DNA from 2 places in the Bordetella holmesii genome. Region 2 is predicted to be linked to the other one. Evidence: predicted binding sites of a transcription regulator. Region 2 holds the regulator's gene; the other holds the start of a gene.

Region 1 (9,922 bases), 1.3 Mb from region 2:
TCGACAAAAAGGGCACTCGTCAGGCAGCCCAGGCCTACCTGGAATTCCTGTACACGCCCCAGGCGCAGGAAATCATCGCCAAGAACTATTACCGGCCGATCGACAAGACGGTGGCCGCCAAGTACGAAAACCGTTTTCCCAAACTCAACCTGGTCACGATAGATGACCCCATCTTCGGTGGCTGGCGCAAGGCGCAGAAAGACCACTTCAGTGATGGCGGCAGCTTTGATCAGGTTTATCAACCCAAGTAAGGAAACGGGTTCGCGATGAGTGCCATTGTTCATCCGGCGGCGGGCGTGGGCGCCCGCCCTGTCCGCAAAAGCCCCGGCGTGCTGCCGGGTTTTGGCATTTCCATGGGTTATGCAGTGTTCTACCTGAGTGTGCTGGTGCTCATCCCGCTGGCTACCTTGCCCATCAAGAGTGCGCATCTGGGTTGGGCGGGATTTTGGGATACGGTCACCGCGCCTAGGGTGCTGGCCTCATACCGGCTGACTTTTGGCGCGGCCTTCGTCGCGGCGCTGGTCAATCTGGTTTTTGGCACCATCGTGGCCTGGATACTGGTGCGTTATCGCTTTCCCGGCAAGCGCATCGTCGATGCGCTGGTGGATCTGCCTTTCGCCTTGCCGACTGCGGTCGCGGGCATCGCCCTGACGGTGATCTATTCCTCCAACGGTTGGCTGGGCGCGCCGCTGGAGCGTTGGTTGGGCTTGAAAGTGGCCTTTACGCCTTTGGGGATCGTGGTGGCGCTCATCTTCATCGGCGTGCCGTTCGTGGTGCGCACCGTGCAGCCTGTCCTCGAAGATATCGAACGCGAGATCGAGGAGGCCGCTGCCAGCCTTGGCGCCGGGCGCTGGCAGACCATCCGGAGAGTGCTGGTGCCGGCGTTGACCCCTGCGCTTTTGACCGGTTTTGCGCTGGCCTTCGCGCGGGCCGTCGGCGAGTACGGCTCGGTGATTTTTATCGCAGGCAATATGCCCATGGTGTCGGAAATCACGCCCTTGCTGATCATCGTCAAGCTGGAGCAGTTTGATTATGCGGGCGCAGCGGCCATCGCCAGCGTCTTGTTGGGGGTGTCCTTCTTGCTCTTGCTCATCATCAACCTGCTGCAAGGCTGGCAGGCGCGCAGCGGAGGCAGGCTGGCATGAGACCTGATCACTTGACCGAGCCGCGATGGGTGCGAGGCATTTTGCTGTTTCTCGGCTTGGCGTTTCTGACGTTGTTTCTGTTCGTGCCGCTGGCAGCCGTGTTCACGGAGGCCTTCCGCAAGGGCTGGCAGACGTATCTGGCGGCCATCACCGAGCCGGATGCCTTGTCGGCCATCAGTCTGACATTGTGGGTGGCTGCGATTTCGCTGCCGTTGAACCTGGTGTTCGGTGTGGCGGCAGCGTGGGCAATCACGAAGTTCCAGTTCCGCGGCAAGCAGTTCCTGATCACGCTCATCGATCTTCCGTTTTCGGTTTCACCCGTGGTGGCCGGGCTGATCTTTGTTCTGCTGTTCGGGTCGCAGGGCTGGTTCGGGCCGTGGTTGCAGGACCACGATCTGAAGATTGTCTACGCCGTGCCGGGGGTCATTCTGGCAACGTTGTTCGTCACCTTTCCGTTCGTGGCGCGTGAGCTGATTCCGCTGATGCAGGCGCAAGGCAGCGAAGAAGAGCAGGCGGCGCTGACTCTGGGCGCGACGGGGTGGCAGATTTTCTGGCGCATCACGCTGCCCAACATCAAGTGGGGCCTGCTGTATGGGGCCATCCTGGCCAATGCGCGCGCCATGGGTGAGTTTGGTGCGGTGTCGGTCGTCTCCGGACAGGTTCGGGGCCTGACCAACACCATGACTCTGCATGTGGAGATCCTCTACAACGAGTACCAGTTCTCGGCTGCCTTTGCGGTGGCCTCGTTGCTGGCATTGCTGGCCCTGGTGACGCTGGTGGCCAAGAATTTCATCGAGTGGCGAAACCAACGCCTGTTGGCTCAAGGCGAGCAGCCGCTGGAAGCCTCGCCGCTGGCGGTGCAGCAGCCGCAAGCCGTCTGATCGGGGGAAAACATGAGTATCGAAGTCAAGAACTTGTCCAAGCGCTTCAATGATTTTCGGGCGCTGGATAACGTGTCACTGCATATCGAGACTGGAGAACTGGTTGCGTTGTTGGGGCCCTCGGGCTGCGGCAAGACCACGTTGCTGCGCATCATCGCTGGATTGGAGAGCGCCGACAGCGGCAGCGTTCTGTTCTCGGGTGAGGACGCCACGGCGGTCGATGTTCGACAGCGGCAAGTAGGTTTCGTGTTTCAGCATTACGCCTTGTTCAAGCATATGACGGTCTTTGAGAACGTTGCCTTTGGCCTGCGGGTCAAGCATCGCTCGCAGCGCCCCTCCGAGGCGCAGATCCGTGTCAAGGTCCGTGAACTGTTGCAACTGGTGCAACTGGATTGGCTGGCGGACCGCTATCCCGCTCAGTTGTCCGGCGGCCAGCGTCAGCGTATCGCGTTGGCTCGCGCGCTGGCCGTCGAGCCACGCGTGCTGCTGCTCGATGAGCCCTTCGGAGCACTGGACGCCAAAGTGCGCAAAGAGTTGCGCCGATGGTTGCGCCGCCTGCACGATGAGCTGCACGTGGCCAGCGTCTTTGTCACGCATGATCAGGAAGAGGCGCTGGAGGTTTCTGATCGTGTGGTGCTGATGAATGCCGGTCGAATCGAACAGATCGGTAGCCCGCGCGAGGTCTGGGAGGCGCCGGCCACGCCTTTTGTGTATGGCTTTCTGGGCGACGTGAACCAACTGGCGGGCCAGGCCAGCGAGGGCATCTGGCGTCATGCCGATCTGGCGTTGCCGGCGCCCGGGTTGGATCAGCCCGGTTTGCTGGCAGCGACGGCCTATGTGCGGCCGCACGAGATCGACGTGGTGCGCTATGCGCCGCAGGCGCCGGGCATCCCTGTGCGCTTGGCGCATGCCTATCTCGCTGGCCCCAGTGCCTATCTGGAGCTGACGCGCGAGGATGCCGCCACCGCGATCGAAGCCGAAGTGCCGGAACACGTATTTCGCGAACTCAACTTGAAGGAGGGCGATGCCCTGCTGGCTCGTCCACGCCGCGCCAGGGTATTTGCCACACAACCATGAGCCATTCTGCTCTTAACTCCGAGACGGCAGCGTGCTGGGAGACTCTCAAGGCCACGCTGGCCGACATTGCGCGCCGGCATCCCGACGCCGCCTTGGCTTGCTCGCTGGCCGCCGAGGACATGATCTTGATCCATGCCATCGAGCAGAACCTGCTGCCGCTGGAGATATTCACGCTGGATACCGGCCGGCTGCATCCGCAGACGCTGGGCATGCTGGAGACGGTGCGCCAGCGCTATGGGCGTGATATCACCGTCATGCATCCCCAGGAGCAAGCGGTCAGTGAACACGTGTCCGAGCATGGCGCCTTCGCCTTTTATGAAAGCGTGGAGTTGCGTAAAGCCTGTTGCCAGATCCGCAAGGTGGAACCACTGTCTCGGGCGTTGGCCGGGCGTAGCGCCTGGATCACCGGACAGCGCCGGTCTCAGGCCATCACGCGCGGGGAGTTGCCCGCCGAGGAGCCGGATCCCGTGTTCGGACTGTATAAGTTCAACCCCCTGGCCGACTGGAGCGAGGACGAGGTCTGGGCGGTCATCCGCGCGCTGGATATCCCCTACAACCCGCTGCATGACCAGGGCTACCCCTCTATCGGTTGCGATCCCTGTACGCGTGCGATTCGCCCCGGAGAGGATCTGCGCGCCGGCCGCTGGTGGTGGGAGAGTTCGGATTCCAAAGAGTGCGGTTTGCATGAGGGCAACCGCCGCCACATTCCGATAGCTGTGAATTGAGAAAGGAAACATCATGTCTTTAGTTGCCCAACGCAGCCATCTCGATTGGCTGGAATCTGAGGCTATTTTTATTTTGCGTGAAGTGGCTGCCGAATGCGCCAAGCCCGTACTGCTGTTTTCCGGTGGCAAGGACTCCGTGGTGCTGCTGCGCCTGGCGGAGAAAGCCTTCCGGCCGGGGCGCTTTCCGTTTCCCCTGATGCATATCGACACCGGGCACAATTTCGAGGAAGTCATCGCCTTTCGCGATGAGCGCGCCGGGCAGTTGGGCGAGCAGTTGATCGTGCGTCGTGTCGAGGACTCCATCGCGCGCGGCAGTGTGGTGCTGCGCCGCGAAACAGACTCGCGCAATGCGGCTCAGGCCGTCACGCTGCTTGAGGCCATCGAGGAGTTGGGGTTTGATGCCTGCATCGGCGGGGCGCGGCGTGATGAGGAGAAAGCGCGCGCCAAGGAGCGCATCTTCTCGTTCAGGGACGAGTTCGGTCAGTGGGATCCCAAGGCCCAGCGTCCCGAGCTCTGGAACCTCTTCAACACGCGGGTGCATCCGGGCGAGAACATGCGGGTCTTTCCCATCTCGAACTGGACCGAACTCGACGTCTGGCAGTACATCCATCGCGAGAACCTGGCATTGCCATCGATTTATTACAGCCATCGACGCGAGGTGGTGCGGCGCCGCGGACTGTTGGTGCCGGTCACGCGGCTGACGCAGCCGGCCGAAGGCGAAAGCATCGAAACGCTGGACGTGCGCTTTCGCACCGTCGGTGACATTTCCTGCACCTGCCCGGTGGCTTCCGAGGCGGCAGATCCGCTGGCCATCATCGCCGAGACGGCCGTGACCGACATCACAGAGCGCGGCGCAACCCGCATGGACGATCAGACTTCCGAAGCGTCGATGGAACGACGCAAGCGCGAAGGCTATTTCTGAACCGGAAGACATCATGAATGCAATCAACGATTCTTTTCTGTCGGGCGCCGATCGCGGCGTGCTGCGCCTGATCACTGCTGGATCGGTGGACGACGGCAAATCCACCCTGATCGGCCGCCTGCTTTTTGACAGCAAGGGTGTGTTCGCCGACCAGATCGACGCGATTTCGCGTGCCAAGCATAAACGCGTGGCCGGCGACGGTATCGATCTGTCCTTGCTGACCGATGGCCTGGAGGCCGAGCGCGAGCAGGGCATCACCATCGACGTGGCTTATCGCTACTTCGCCACGCCGTCACGGAAGTTCATCGTGGCCGATGCGCCCGGACATGAGCAGTACACGCGCAATATGGTGACGGGCGCCTCCACCGCCGACGCGGCCATCATTCTGATCGATGCCACCCGCGCGGCCGACGGCAAACTGCTGCCTCAGACCAAGCGGCGCAGCACCATTGCACGCCTGCTGGGTATTCGCCACATCGTGGTGGCTGTCAATAAGATGGATCTCGTGGACTGGGATCCAGCTGTGTTCGAGCGCATCTCAGCGGCCTACGCTGAGTTGGCGGGCAAGCTGGATTTGCCGCACTTTCATATCCTGCCGCTGTCGGCGCTCAATGGCGACAACGTGGTGCACCCGTCGAGCCGCACACCCTGGTACGAAGGGCCGCCGCTGTTGATCTTGCTGGAGAGCCTGGAGCAGGGTGCCGACGGTTCGGTCTTGCCGCTGCGCTTTCCGGTGCAGTGGGTCATGCGGCATGACGGCGATCGAGCCGACGATTTTCGCGGCTATGCTGGCCGCGTGGCCAGCGGCACGCTGGCCGTTGGCGATGAGATCCTGGTGCAACCTTCGGGTGTGGCGGCGCGCGTGGCCGCGTTGCGGGTGTTCGACCGCAACGTGGCCGAAGCCGTCAGCGGCGACTCAGTGACCGTCATACTCGATCGGGATGTGGACGTGTCGCGCGGCGACATCATCACCCATGCTGCCGCACCGGCGAGCGTGACGCGGGAGTTCGACGCCGAAGTCTGCTGGCTCGACAACCATCCCTTGAATTCGGCGCGCAAGTATCTGCTCAAGCAAGGCACGCGCCTGACGTCGGCCAAGATACGCGGCGTGCTCACGCGGCGCGATATCCATGAACTGCAGGAGGTCGATGACGCACAGGGCAAACTGGACATGAACGATATCGGCCGTGTGTCGTTTGTTACGCGCGAGTCGCTGGCCGTCGATGACTACCGGGATGTGCCGGGTACCGGGGCCTTCATCCTGATCGACGCCGCCACGCATCAGACGGCTGCAGCCGGGATGATTCTGCGCCGCGGGTGAAGCGCCCGGGCGGCCTGTTGTTTTTTGTCCAAACCCTTTCCTGCAGCGGCTTTCCAGGCGTTTTCCAGTACGTGAAATGAATTCCGTGCACGCCTGGCGGCAGTTGGGGTACAGTCGTCTCGTGGTTCTTGCGAGGACGTAGGGCTTGTCAAAAGTACTGTGTTTTTGTACAGTACATCCATGATGAGCACCGAACATTCGCTTTCCGCCGGTTATGGGTCCCCGGCTGCCGCCCCCGCCGCCTCGCGCGGTCGGGGTGCGGTTACTAATGTTCGCCACCGCTTCGAGCAGGTCGAGCGCGAGGCCTTCGATGACGGCTGGTTTGGCGGCGATGATTCGCCCGCAGCCTTCGATGCGTCCCTGGACGAGATCCAGGATGAACCCAAGCGCCCACCCCGCTCCGAACCCGCAGAGGCCGAGGCACTCGGTGTCACGGAGATGGCTCCGGAACCGGGCAGGCCATCCGCAGCGGTGGGCCTGCCGCAGTCTGCGACGCAACATTTCATCCCGGTAGTGGCCGTGCCGCGCACCACGGTGCGGCCGGAGCAGGCGCGCAAGCTCCTGTCACGCAACGATTCTCCGGACATTCCGTTTGATGTGGCGGTCAATCCTTACCGCGGCTGTGAGCACGGCTGCGTCTACTGCTATGCCAGGCCTACACATGCCTACCTGGGCTATTCGCCCGGCCTGGACTTCGAAACCCGGCTGGTCGCCAAAGCCAACGCCGTCCAGGCATTGCGTGCCGAGCTGGCGCGCCCCAGTTACAAGGTGTCGCCGATCAATATCGGCTCGGCAACGGATGTCTATCAACCCATCGAACGCACCTGGCGCTTGACCCGTGGCCTGCTTGAACTCATGGTCGAGACCCGTCACCCCCTGACGCTGGTCACCAAAAACTCTCTGGTCGAACGCGACCTCGATCTGCTGACCACGTTGGCGCGCGATCGACTGGTGACGGTTTTCATCAGCATCACCACGTTGGACGCCGACATGGCCCGCACCCTGGAACCACGTGCGTCTGCTCCCTGGCGCCGCATCGAGACCGTGCGCAAGCTGGCCGAGGCCGGTATCCCGGTGGGCGTGCTGGTTGCGCCGGTGATTCCCTTCATCAATGACGAGTCCATGGAGCAGATTCTGGAGGCGGCATCGGCAGCCGGCGCCTGCTCGGCCAGCTATACCGTGGTGCGTCTGCCCTGGGAGGTGAAGGACGTTTTCGAAACCTGGCTGCACACGCACTTTCCCGATCGTGCTCAGCGTGTTTTGCACCGTATCGAAGACATGCGAGAGGGCAAGCGCAATGACAGCAGTTTTGATACGCGCATGCGCGGCACGGGAATCTGGGCGGATTTGCTGCGGCAGCGCTTTGAGCTGGCGGTGCGCAATCTGGGTCTGGGCAGGCTGCGACCCGAACTGGCGCTCGACCACTTTGTGCCACCCGTTATCGCTGCGACAGTGCGTCGTGGACGGGGCAGCGCCAGCGACGCCGCGCGTGAGGCGGGTCAGATGGCGTTATTCGAAGATTGATCCAAGGCAGTTTCTTAAACATGTCCATGGTCGGACACCCCACGCCGGGCAGGGCCTGGCAGGCGCACTAGGAGAGTCATCATGACGACGGTTACCCTTCCCGCAGATGCATTGCTTGCTCATCGCCCGGCAGCACCTCGCCCACGGCCCCTATCCCGACCCGTTTCCGGAACCTCTCCGGCGCGTGCTCCGGCATGGCCATTTCAGGCGCCGGCCCAGCCCGCTGCCGCACCGGATGATGTGGCGTCCCAGGCCGACGCCGAACACGACCTTCAGACCAAAGCGCTGCGTCGCCGTATGGCCTGGGATGTGGTCATGGTGTTGTCCTGGGGGGCAGCGATTCCCGGGCTGATGTGGCTGGGTGCGGCGTTCGGTTTCTGAGCGTCGCTCAGGCGACCGCACGCCGGCCGTAGTGCAGATCTCAGCTTGACCCCAACAGGACGACCCCGAGCAAAATGGCGCCGCATCCCGCCAGCCGTCCCGGGCCGACTTTTTCGCGCAGCAAAAACATTCCGGCCAATGTGCCCAGCATCATGGACATTTCGCGTGCAGGTGCGACCAGGCTCAACGGGGCTCCCATTCTCAGGGCGTAGAGCACCAGGATGTAGCCCAGCGGCGATAGCAGCCCTACGGCCAAGGCCAGATGCCAATAGCCGCGCATGGCAGGAAAGTACTGTGTTCGCCGCTTGAACACATGCGGTGTCATCATCGCGGTCCGTGTCACGCAGGTAAACCAGTCAAACAGCACAGGCATGATGAGCAGGTTTTTGACCCCGTAGGCATCCACCACGGTGTAGGCTGCGATGAACAGGCCAATCAATACGCCCCAGCGCACTCCGATCCAGGCCTGCGGCGTATGAAACATGCTCAGGCGTCCTTGTGTGGCGATCAACAGCACCCCACCTACTACGCAGAGCATCCCGGCAATCCCCGTAGCGGTGGCCGGTTCTGCCAGAAGCGTAAAAGCCCCGATGGTCGACAGCAGAGGCCCCGTACCCCTTGCTATGGGATAGACCACCGACAGATCCGCCACCTGATAGCCGCGCTGCAAACAGAGGCTGTAGCCCAGATGCAACAGGGACGACGCCAGAATACAGACAAGAACAGGCCAACTCCATTGCATGCCTTCGTGTGCCAGCACCCAGATAACCCAGGGGGCGTAGAGCAGGCTGGCGGCCAGGCCATAGGCAAAGACAAAGACCGGGCCGACCATGGCTGCCCGTTTGGCGAGCAGATTCCAGGTCGCGTGGGCCATGGCGGCCAGCACAACCAGAACAAGGGACGCATAAGTCATGGAGGGTCCGTTGCCGGCAAAGGCAAAAGGGTACCCGAATCGGGGGCAGGTTGCGGTTGGTGGGGTGGTCAAAAAAAGAGCAATAAGGTAGAATCTTGGGTTTGCCAAATCATCCTCTGCTTGCAGCATACGAAAAATGCGCAATGCCTGGGCCTTGGTGCGGGGCACCTCTTTGAGAAGCGGTGTGTTTGCCCAAAAAGGCTCACGCTTTTTGCATCGATATCCTTTCCCGGCAAAAAACGCTGCAATGACAAGATGAATCCGGAGTTCTCATGAACCTTATCGCTCTCCTTGAGCAGGAAGAAATCAAGCGCCTGACCGGCGACAAGCCCGTGACCGAGTTCGCCCCTGGCGACACCGTGATCGTGAGCGTGAACGTGGTCGAAGGTACCCGTAAGCGTGTCCAGGCCTTTGAAGGCGTGGTCATTGCCAAGCGCAACCGTGGCCTGAATTCTTCCTTCATCGTCCGCAAGATCTCGTCGGGTGAAGCCGTGGAACGTACGTTCCAGCTCTACTCGCCGCAAATCGCCGGCATTGAAGTCAAGCGCCGTGGTGACGTGCGCCGTGCCAAGCTCTACTACCTGCGCAATCGCTCGGGCAAGTCGGCTCGTATCAAGGAAAAGCTGGTCAGCAAGCAAGTCGCTCAAGGTTAATTCCTGGCTTGCAAGTTGCCCGGTGTCCGCTCAGCACTGCATTGGCCTCGCGCCAGTGCGTGCCGGGCGGTATTCCGAGCTGAAAAGGCACCTGAAAAGGTGCTTTTTTTGGTTCATCGCGGAATAGCGTGGAGCCGTGCTTGATTGCCGTTACGCTTGATCCTTGATTTTCAAGGATCAAGGCCGGGATCATGCTGGACCGCAAGACGATCGAGAGGTTGGGTGGGTGGGAAGGTTATCGGGTGGAGCGGGTCGTGTGGCCTGAAGGTGAGAGCCGGACGGTCACGATTTACCTGAAGCCTTCAGCGCGAACGATGCACTGCGAGCACTGCGGCAACCGATGTCGGCAGGTGCATGAGACGACCACGCGCCGGGTGCGG
Region 2 (9,922 bases):
CGGTGTCGGACGCTCAGAGGCTCAAGGAGCTGGAGCAGGAGAACAACAAGCTCAAGAAGCTGTTGGCCGAGTCGATGCTGGACAAGGCGGCGCTTCAGGATCTGCTAAGCCGAAAGTAGTCAGCCCGCAGGCCAAACGCGAGGCGGTCAGGACATTAATGACCGAGCGCAGCATGGGTGTTACCCGGGCCTGTGGGCTGGTAGGAATTTCGCGGTCGCTGTTTGCCTACGAGAGCACACGCTCAGGCGATGCTGCGCTGACCGAGCGCATGAAAGAGATGGCAGTGGCGAAACGACGCTACGGCTATCGGAGGATCCATGTGCTCTTACGTCGCGAAGGCTGGCAAGCAAATCACAAGCGAATCTGGCGGCTGTACAGTCTGGCAGGGTTAAGCGTGCGAAAACGAAAGCGTAAGCGAATCGCGGCGACCGAGCGCGTGGTTCGCCCAGCGGCAATCGCGCCGAATCAGAGTTGGTCAATGGACTTTGTGGCCGACGGCCTAGCCTATGGCCGCCGATTCCGCTGTTTGACTATCGTCGATGACTACACTCGCGAATGCCTGGCCATCGAGGTCGATACGTCGTTGCCGGGACTGCGTGTTGCCATGGTGCTGCAACGGCTGGCGGAGATGCGTGGCCTGCCGCGATCTATTACCGTGGACAACGGGCCAGAGTTCGCCGGAAGAGCCTTGGACGCCTGGGCCTACCAAGCAGGCGTAAAGCTGTCGTTTATTCGGCCGGGTAAGCCGGTGGAGAACGCTTATATCGAAAGTTTCAACGGCAAGTTCCGCGACGAATGCCTTAACGAGCACTGGTTCTTGTCCCTGCGACAGGCTAAAAGCTTGATCGAAAACTGGCGAGTCGAGTACAACACCGATCGGCCTCACAGCGCGCTCGGATATTTAACGCCGGCGCAATTCGTGCAGGCTCATCAGAAAGAAGGTCTTTTACCCCTGGGCTCTATGTCGGTGCCGTACTAAATCTGGGGGCAGGTCAACCACACCTTGGATGTGCCAATCCTGAGTATCTGACGATGGCTTTGCGCGAATCGACCGCAAACCAGGGGCCAGCCATGACCGCGTAGCGTCCCCTGCTTGCGGTAGTCGCTAGAAACGGGAGTATCGCCCTGGCATCGCTTGCATTTTTCAGCTGTGTCCCCCAGAATCACGCTGTATATACATACAGTCCGTGGTTCACACAAGCCCCGGGCCATCATTGGGATCATTACCATGGCCACCAAACTCACGGATCGCCAGCAGGAAATTCTCGACCTGATCCGGCAAACCGTCGCCCGTACCGGCTTTCCCCCCACGCGCGCCGAGATCGCACAGGCGCTGGGCTTCCGGTCGCCCAATGCCGCTGAAGACCACCTCAAGGCGCTGGCACGCAAGGGCGCCATTGAACTGACCGCCGGTGCCTCGCGTGGCATCCGCCTCAAAGGGCCCGAGCCCAGTGCGCCCAGCCAGGCTCTGCTGCCCCACCCTGCTCTGGCGCAGTTATTGCTGCCACTCGTGGGACGCGTAGCTGCCGGCTCGCCCATCCTCGCGGCCGAACATGTCGAACGCGAGGTGGGCGTGGATCCAGGCCTGTTTGCCCAAGCCCCTGACTACCTGCTCAAAGTCCGCGGCATGAGCATGCGCGATGCAGGCATACTCGAGGGCGATCTGCTGGCGGTCAAAAAGGCGGCTGAAGCGCGCAACGGCCAAATCGTCGTGGCGCGCCTCGGCGACGATGTCACCGTCAAACGCCTGCAACGCCACGGCAGCCGTATCGAGCTGCTCCCCGAAAACCCCGAGTTCGCACCCATCGTGTTGAGCCCGGACGACGAGTTCGCACTGGAAGGCATCGCGGTGGGCTTGATTCGCACCCATAGCCTGCACTGACGCAGCCCGCACAAAAACAGCAGCCATAAAAAAGGTTCATCGCGGAATAGCGTGGAGCCGTGCTTGATTGCCGTTACGCTTGATCCTTGATTTTTCAAGGATCAAGGCCGGGATCATGCTGGACCGCAAGACGATCGAGAGGTTGGGTGGGTGGGAAGGTTATCGGGTGGAGCGGGTCGTGTGGCCTGAAGGTGAGAGCCGGACGGTCACGATTTACCTGAAGCCTTCAGCGCGAACGATGCACTGCGAGCACTGCGGCAACCGATGTCGGCAGGTGCATGAGACGACCACGCGCCGGGTGCGGGATCTGCCGCTAATGGCGCTGCGAGTGACGCTGGTAGTGCCGCGTCGGCGGGTCTGGTGCGAGCAGTGCGGTGGACCGCATCTGGAGAGGCTGAGCTGGCTGGGCCGTTACCAGCGAGTGACCGACCGGCTGGCCGAGGCGGTCAGCCAGTTGCTTGAGTCCAGCAACATTCTGGCCGTGGCGCGCTTCTTCCAACTGGGTTGGCACACGGTCAAGGCGCTGGACAAGGCCCTGCTGCGACGGGCGATCCAAGAGCCGGACTGGAGCCAGATCCACTACCTAGCGATGGACGAGTTCGCTCTACACAAGGGCCATCGTTATGCCACGGTCGTTGTCGATCCGATCCGCCGTCAGGTGCTATGGATCGGTGATGGCCGCTCGCGCGAGACGGCCAGAGCCTTCTTCGAACAACTGCCAACTGGGGTTGCCCAGCAGATCCGGGCCGTAGCGATCGACATGACGACGGCCTATGAGCTGGAGATCCAGGCCAACTGCCCCAACGCCGAGATCGTCTACGACCTGTTCCACGTCGTGGCCAAGTACGGCCGTGAAGTGATAGACCGGGTGCGTGTAGACCAAGCGAACCAGTTGCGGCACGACAAGCCGGCCCGCCGGGTGATCAAGTCCAGTCGCTGGCTACTGCTGCGCAATCGCAAAAACCTCGATCCGTGCCAATCGGTAAAGTTGGACGAGTTGCTCCAGGCCAACCAGCCCTTGCTCACCGCTTATCTGATGCGCGATGAGCTCAAACAGCTGTGGTTCTACCAACACCCCGGCTACGCCCGCCAGGCATGGGATCACTGGCTGCAACAGGCTCAGGGCAGCGGCATCGCCGCCTTGGCTCACTTCGCGCTCAAGCTAAAAGCCTATCTGCACGGGATTCTGTCTCGCTGTCGCCACCGGCTCAACACCAGCATCGTCGAGGGCATCAACAACACCATCAAAGTCATCAAGCGCCGCGCCTACGGCTACCGCGATCAGGAGTACTTCTTCCTCAAGATCCGGTCTGCATTCCCCGGTATTCCTCGATGAACCAAAAAAAACCCCCGCCATCTTGAGATGGCGGGGGTTTTTTTGGCGGATCAGTGCTTGAGCACGGGATCGCCTGACTCCACTGGCTTGCTGACAATGGTTTCCTTGACGGGCTCTTCATCGGCCAAGGGCTCGGGCAGACGCTCCAGCGCCATTTCCAGCACCTTGTCGATCCAGCGCACCGGCACGATCTCCAAGCAGTTCTTCACGTTGTCTGGAATCTCTGCGAGATCCTTGACGTTTTCTTCCGGTATCAACACGGTCTTGATGCCACCGCGGTGCGCTGCCAGAAGCTTTTCCTTCAGGCCACCAATAGGCAGAACCTCGCCTCGCAGGGTGATCTCGCCGGTCATGGCAACATCCGCGCGCACCGGGATGCGCGACAGCGCCGACACCATGGCCGTAGTGATGGCGATACCCGCCGACGGCCCATCCTTAGGCGTGGCGCCTTCAGGAACGTGGACGTGCATGTCGTGCTTCTCGAACACGCTATCGGCAAAGCCCAGACGGCGAGCCCGCGACCGCACTACGGTACGGGCCGCTTCCACCGACTCTTTCATGACGTCGCCCAGCGAACCCGTGCGCTGAATATTGCCTTTACCGGGCATGTCCGCCACTTCAATGGTCAGCAGATCGCCGCCCACCTCGGTCCACGCCAAACCGGTCACCTGCCCGATCTGGTTCTCTTTCTCAGCCATGCCAAACGTATAACGGCGCACGCCGAGATAGGCATCGAGGTTCTCGGCATTGACCACGACCGGGCCGGTCTCAGGCTCGCCCTTATCCTTTGCCGTAAGCAATTGCTTGACCACTTTGCGGCATATCTTGCCCACTTCTCGTTCGAGCGAACGCACTCCCGCTTCACGCGTGTAATAACGCACGATGTCGCGCAACGCGCTTTCTTCGACCGTCAGTTCGTTTTCCTTCACGCCGTTGTTCTTCATCAGCTTGGGCAACAAATGATCGCTGCCGATATGGATTTTCTCTTCTTCGGTGTAACCCGACAGACGAATCACTTCCATACGATCAAGCAAGGCCGGCGGAATATTCAGCGTATTGCTGGTCGCCACGAACATCACGTCGGACAGATCAAAGTCCACCTCGATGTAATGATCCTGGAAGGTGTGATTCTGTTCCGGATCCAGGACCTCAAGCAATGCCGACGACGGGTCGCCGCGAAAATCCATGCCCAGCTTGTCAATCTCATCGAGCAGGAAGAGCGGATTGCGAACGGCCACCTTGGACATGTTCTGCAAGATCTTGCCCGGCATGGAGCCGATGTACGTCCGACGGTGCCCACGGATCTCGGCCTCGTCGCGCACGCCACCTAACGCCATCCGGACGAACTTCCGGTTGGTCGCCTTGGCAATGGACTGTCCCAGCGAGGTCTTACCCACGCCCGGAGGGCCCACCAGACACAGGATAGGCGCCTTGACCTTGTCGACACGCTGTTGCACCCCAAGATACTCGAGAATGCGCTCTTTGACCTTCTCCAGGCCATAGTGGTCATCGTCCAGCACCCGCTCGGCATTGGCGATCGAGTTGTTGATCTTGCTTTTCTTCTTCCAGGGAAGATTGATGATCGTGTCGATGTAGTTGCGCACCACCGTGGCTTCGGCGGACATCGGCGACATGAGCTTGAGCTTTTTGAGCTCAGCGTCGGCCTTCTTGCGCGCCTCTTTGGGCATGTGCGCGGCGATGATCTTCTTTTCGAGCTCTTCGAGATCAGCGCCCTCTTCGCCCTCGCCCAACTCCTTCTGAATGGCCTTGACCTGCTCATTCAGATAGTAGTCGCGCTTGCTCTTCTCCATCTGCTTCTTGACGCGGCCACGGATGCGCTTTTCGACCTGCAGAATGTCGATTTCGGTTTCCAGCTGCGCGAGCAGCCCCTCAAGGCGCTCGGCCGTGGGCACGATTTCGAGCATCTTCTGCTTTTGCTCAAGCTTGAGCGGCAGATGCGCAGCGATGGTGTCGGCCAAGCGGCCGGCGTCGTCGATACCCGCCAACGAGGTCAGGATCTCGGGCGGAATCTTCTTGTTGAGCTTCACGTACTGCTCGAACTGCGCCACGATGGCACGGCGTAACGCCTCCGCCTCGGGGCCTGCCGTGGCGTCGGGCGCGATCGGCGTGACCTGGCAGGTAAAGTGCGAGTCAGCATCCTGAATGCTGTCGATGCGCGCGCGCTGGCTGCCCTCGACCAGCACTTTGACGGTGCCATCGGGCAGCTTGAGCATCTGCAGAATACTGGCTACGCAACCGATGTCGTAGACGTCTTCCGGAGTGGGGTCATCCTTACCGGCGGACTTCTGCGCCACCAGCATGATGCTTTTACCCGCTTCCATCGCCACTTCCAGCGCACGGATCGAGCGCGGGCGCCCGACGAACAGCGGAATAACCATGTGCGGAAACACCACCACGTCGCGCAGAGGCAACAGGGGCAAGTCAATCGGATCTGAAGGCAGGGTCTGGCTCGCAGACATAGGGGGTTCCTCAGAGTGAATGAGAGGGACACAAGGGCTGCATAGGCCCGAGGTCGGTTACGTCTGATATGGGAACGATAGCCCAAAAATCAAGATGCTGATTACGCGGCCGCATCAAGATGCAAAAAAACCCGCCAATGACGGGTTTTTTGCAGAGCATGCGGCTCAGGCCGCCGCGTCTCGGACCTCGCCTTGGCCTGCCTTGGCAGACTCAGCACCCTCGTCGGCGTAGATCAGCAGGGGCTTGCCCCCGCCTTCGATGGCGTTGCCATCGAGAACGGCGCGACTGACATTGCCCTGCGAGGGTAAGTCATACATGGTGTCGAGCAACGCCGACTCAAGGATCGAGCGCAATCCACGCGCGCCGGTCTTGCGCTTGAGCGCCTTGCGCGCGATTGCCGTCAGAGCATCCGGCCGGATATCCAGCTCGGCTCCTTCCATGGCAAAAAGCTTCTGGAACTGCTTGACCAGCGCATTCTTGGGCTCGGTAAGAATCTGCACCAGTGCAGCCTCGTCGAGCTCATCGAGCGTGGCCACGACCGGCAGGCGGCCGACCAGTTCCGGAATCAGGCCAAACCTGACCAGATCCTCCGGCTCGGCTTCACTGAAGAGTTCGCCCACGCCACGCTCGGATTTGGCCCGAACCGAAGCCGAAAACCCGATACCGGATTTTTCCGTGCGGTCGCGGATGACTTTTTCCAGCCCGTCGAAGGCACCACCTACGATGAACAGGATATTCGTCGTGTCCACCTGGACGAAGTCCTGGTTGGGGTGTTTGCGCCCGCCTTGCGGAGGCACGGAAGCCACCGTGCCTTCGATGAGTTTCAGAAGCGCCTGCTGCACGCCTTCGCCCGATACGTCGCGGGTGATGGACGGGTTATCAGACTTGCGCGAAATCTTGTCGATCTCATCGATATAGATGATGGCCCGCTGGGCCTTCTCGACGTCGTAATTGCAGTTCTGCAGCAACTTCTGGATGATGTTCTCGACGTCTTCGCCAACATAACCAGCCTCGGTCAAGGTAGTGGCGTCGGCCATCACGAAGGGGACGTTGAGCATGCGTGCAAGCGTTTGCGCCAGCAACGTCTTGCCCGAGCCCGTGGGCCCGATCAGCATGATGTTGCTCTTGGACAGCTCGACCTCATCGCCCTTGATCTCGCCATGCCGGATGCGCTTGTAATGGTTGTAAACCGCTACCGCCAACATGCGCTTAGGGCCGGTCTGACCGATGACGTACTGGTCCAGGAAGGATTTGATCTCAACCGGAGTCGGCAATTCGGAACGAATCGCCGCGCGCGCGGTCGCCTGCGCTTCCTCACGGATGATGTCATTGCAAAGGTCGATGCACTCATCGCAGATGAATACAGACGGACCTGCGATCAGCTTGCGGACCTCATGCTGGCTCTTGTTGCAGAAAGAGCAATGCAGCACTTTTGCGTCTGCCGATCCCTTTTTTTCAGGCATAAGTGTTTCTAGTCTCTGGTAGGAGATGCACTCCCCGTTGCCGGGGAATGCATGTAACGCTTATCGGACGTGGCGGCAGGGCCTGCAAGCCAGGCAAAAACGTATCAAACGTCTTCGCGTCGGGCCAGAACCTTGTCTACCAAGCCATACGATACCGCATCTTGAGCGGACATGAAGTTGTCACGCTCGGTGTCTATGGCGATGCGCTCGACCGGCTGACCGGTATTTTCGGCCAGGATGCGGTTGAGGCGCTCGCGCAAGTCGAGAATTTCCTTGGCCTGGATCTGAATGTCGCTGGCCTGCCCCTGGGCGCCGCCCGAGGGCTGGTGAATCATGATGCGGGAGTTGGGCAAGGAAAAGCGCTTGCCCTTCTTGCCCGCTGCCAACAGAAATGCACCCATGCTGGCCGCCAACCCGGTGCACAACGTGGATACATCGGGCTTGACGAACTGCATGGTGTCGTAAATGGCCATGCCCGCATACACCGACCCGCCGGGCGAGTTGATGTAGAAGGAAATGTCCTTATCAGGATTCTCCGACTCCAGAAACAGCAATTGGGCGACGACCAGATTGGCCGTGGCGTCATTGACAGGCCCGACCAAAAAAATCAGGCGCTCTCGCAACAGGCGCGAGTAAATGTCATAGGCGCGCTCGCCACGGCCGGACTGCTCCACCACCATGGGGATATAGCCCAGCCCGGTGGGCGTCACCGACGCTCCACCATACATTGCCGCATAGAAATCGGTGAATCGCTGCATAGTTATGCCATCCCCATCAACTGATCGAAGGGAACCTTTTCATCGGTTACCTTGGCCTTTTCCAGCACGTAGGCCACAACGTTGTCCTCCAGCACGATCGCCTCGATCTCGGCGCGGCGCTGGCGGTCCGACAGATAGTAGCTGACAACCTGAGCGGGCTGCTCGTAGTTCTGGGCGAACTCTTCGATGCGGGCGCGAACCTGCTCCGGCTTGGCCTGCAACTGAGCTTGTTTGACCAGCTCAGACACCAACAGACCCAGGCGAACACGGCGCTCGGATTCGGCTGCGAATACCTCTGCCGGCATGGGCATGTTTTCGGCATTGGGCACGCCGCGCTGCTTGAGCTCTTCACGGGCCTGAGCAATGCGGCCTTGCACGTCGTTATCGACCAGCGCTTTGGGCACATCAAACTTGGCAGCGTCGACCAACGAGTCCATCACGCTGGTCTTGGTGCGGCCTTGCGAACGGACCTTGACTTCACGCTCGATGTTGCTGCGGATATCAGCCTTGAGCTTTTCGACGTCAGCATCGGCCTGGCCCAGCGACTTGGCGAACTCGGCATCGACAGCAGGCAATACGGCCTCGGCCACTTCCTTGACGGTGATCGTGAACTCGGCGGTCTTGCCAGCGACTTCCTTGCCTTGATAGTCCTCGGGGAAGCTCAGGGGGAAGACCTTGGTCTCACCAGCCTTCAGGCCGCGCGCCGCTTCTTCGAACTCGGGCAACATACGGCCCTGGCCCAGAACGAAGGGGAAGTCCTCAGCCTTGCCGCCTTCGAAAGGCACGCCATCGATCGTGCCAGCGAAATCGAGAATGACGCGGTCGTCGTCTTGCGCGGCACGGCCTTCGCGAGTTTCGTAAGTAGCACGCTGCTTGCGCAGAACATCGAGTGTCTTGTTGACTTCAGCGTCGCTGACTTCGGTTTCGAAGCGCGTTACGGCAAGACCCGACAGATCAGGCACGGCGACTTCGGGATAGACTTCGAACGTCGCCGAGAAAGCCAGTGTGGCTTCGTCCACGCCTTCGGTCTTGGGCTCCAACGACGGGCTACCGGCCACGCGAAGCTTGGCGCCTTCGACGGCCTGCTCAAAGGCACGGCCGACTTGGGAGTTGATCACGTCATAGCGGATACTCGGACCATGGCTACGCTCGAGCATAGCCATCGGCGCTTTGCCGGGACGGAAACCCGGCACCTTGGCGGTGCGGGCCACGCGCTTGAGCTGCGCCTGGACTTCCTTTTCCACGTCGGCCACGGAAATGGCCAGATCAACACGGCGCTCCAGGCCGGAGAGGGTTTCAACCACAGGCTGCATCAAAAGACCTATTTTTCGAGGGATGAGAAGAAATCGAACCCGGCAAACGACGAATCGAACCGGGTAAACCAGCCATTTTACCGGAAAGTCGCCCGACAACCCCAATCCCCGTCCCGTAGCGCCCCGCAGATGGCCTCGCCGGAGGGGACTGTGGCCTGCAAAACGACACCTGCCGTTGCTAGAATGCGAGCCGCCTGAATCCCACTTCACCAAATAGGCTCGCAACGATGAACCCTCAACAGCCCCCTCGCCTCGGCATTCTGCCGGCCCTGATATTCAGCTCGCGCTGGCTGCAACTACCTCTCTACCTTGGCCTGATCGTCGCCCAGGGCGTCTACGTCTTTCTGTTTCTCAAGGAGCTATGGCATCTGGTGTCGCACACCAATAGCTTCGGCGAGATGGACATCATGCTCCTGGTGCTGGGGCTGATCGATGTCGTCATGATTTCCAACCTCCTGGTCATGGTGATCGTCGGTGGCTACGAAACCTTTGTTTCGCGCCTGCGCCTGGAAGGCCATCCGGATCAGCCTGAGTGGCTCAACCACGTCAATGCGAGCGTGCTCAAGGTAAAGCTTGCCATGGCGATCATCGGTATCTCTTCGATCCACTTGCTGCGCACGTTCATCGAAGCCGGCAACCTGGGATCAGACAATGCCCGCTTTACCGAAACCGGGGTTATGTGGCAAACC

What was found. Region 2 encodes LexA, which represses DNA repair genes until DNA is damaged. Its sites were predicted from a motif close to ACTGTATNNNNATACAGT; they were not measured.
Region 1: the regulator LexA is predicted to act here: its motif matches at 6,228-6,245, upstream of LK440_RS11600 (PA0069 family radical SAM protein).

Annotation. Positions count from the first base shown of each region.
Region 1 covers NZ_CP085973.1:2,413,816-2,423,737, reverse strand. The annotation lists gene LK440_RS11635 (sulfate ABC transporter substrate-binding protein) at 1-251, shown strand, start outside; gene cysT (sulfate ABC transporter permease subunit CysT) at 267-1,145, shown strand; gene cysW (sulfate ABC transporter permease subunit CysW) at 1,142-2,026, shown strand; gene LK440_RS11620 (sulfate/molybdate ABC transporter ATP-binding protein) at 2,039-3,103, shown strand; gene LK440_RS11615 (phosphoadenylyl-sulfate reductase) at 3,100-3,828, shown strand; gene cysD (sulfate adenylyltransferase subunit CysD) at 3,842-4,750, shown strand; gene LK440_RS11605 (sulfate adenylyltransferase subunit 1) at 4,764-6,071, shown strand; gene LK440_RS11600 (PA0069 family radical SAM protein) at 6,252-7,595, shown strand; gene LK440_RS11595 (hypothetical protein) at 7,677-7,976, shown strand; gene LK440_RS11590 (DMT family transporter) at 8,017-8,889, opposite strand; gene rplS (50S ribosomal protein L19) at 9,162-9,542, shown strand; gene LK440_RS11580 (ISL3 family transposase) at 9,734-9,922, shown strand, end outside.
Region 2 covers NZ_CP085973.1:1,083,790-1,093,711, reverse strand. The annotation lists one part of gene LK440_RS05160 (IS3 family transposase) at 1-111, shown strand, start outside; one part of gene LK440_RS05160 (IS3 family transposase) at 111-979, shown strand; gene lexA (transcriptional repressor LexA) at 1,229-1,882, shown strand; gene LK440_RS05150 (ISL3 family transposase) at 1,998-3,218, shown strand; gene lon (endopeptidase La) at 3,269-5,698, opposite strand; gene clpX (ATP-dependent Clp protease ATP-binding subunit ClpX) at 5,864-7,162, opposite strand; gene clpP (ATP-dependent Clp endopeptidase proteolytic subunit ClpP) at 7,267-7,920, opposite strand; gene tig (trigger factor) at 7,923-9,233, opposite strand; gene LK440_RS05125 (TIGR00645 family protein) at 9,461-9,922, shown strand, end outside.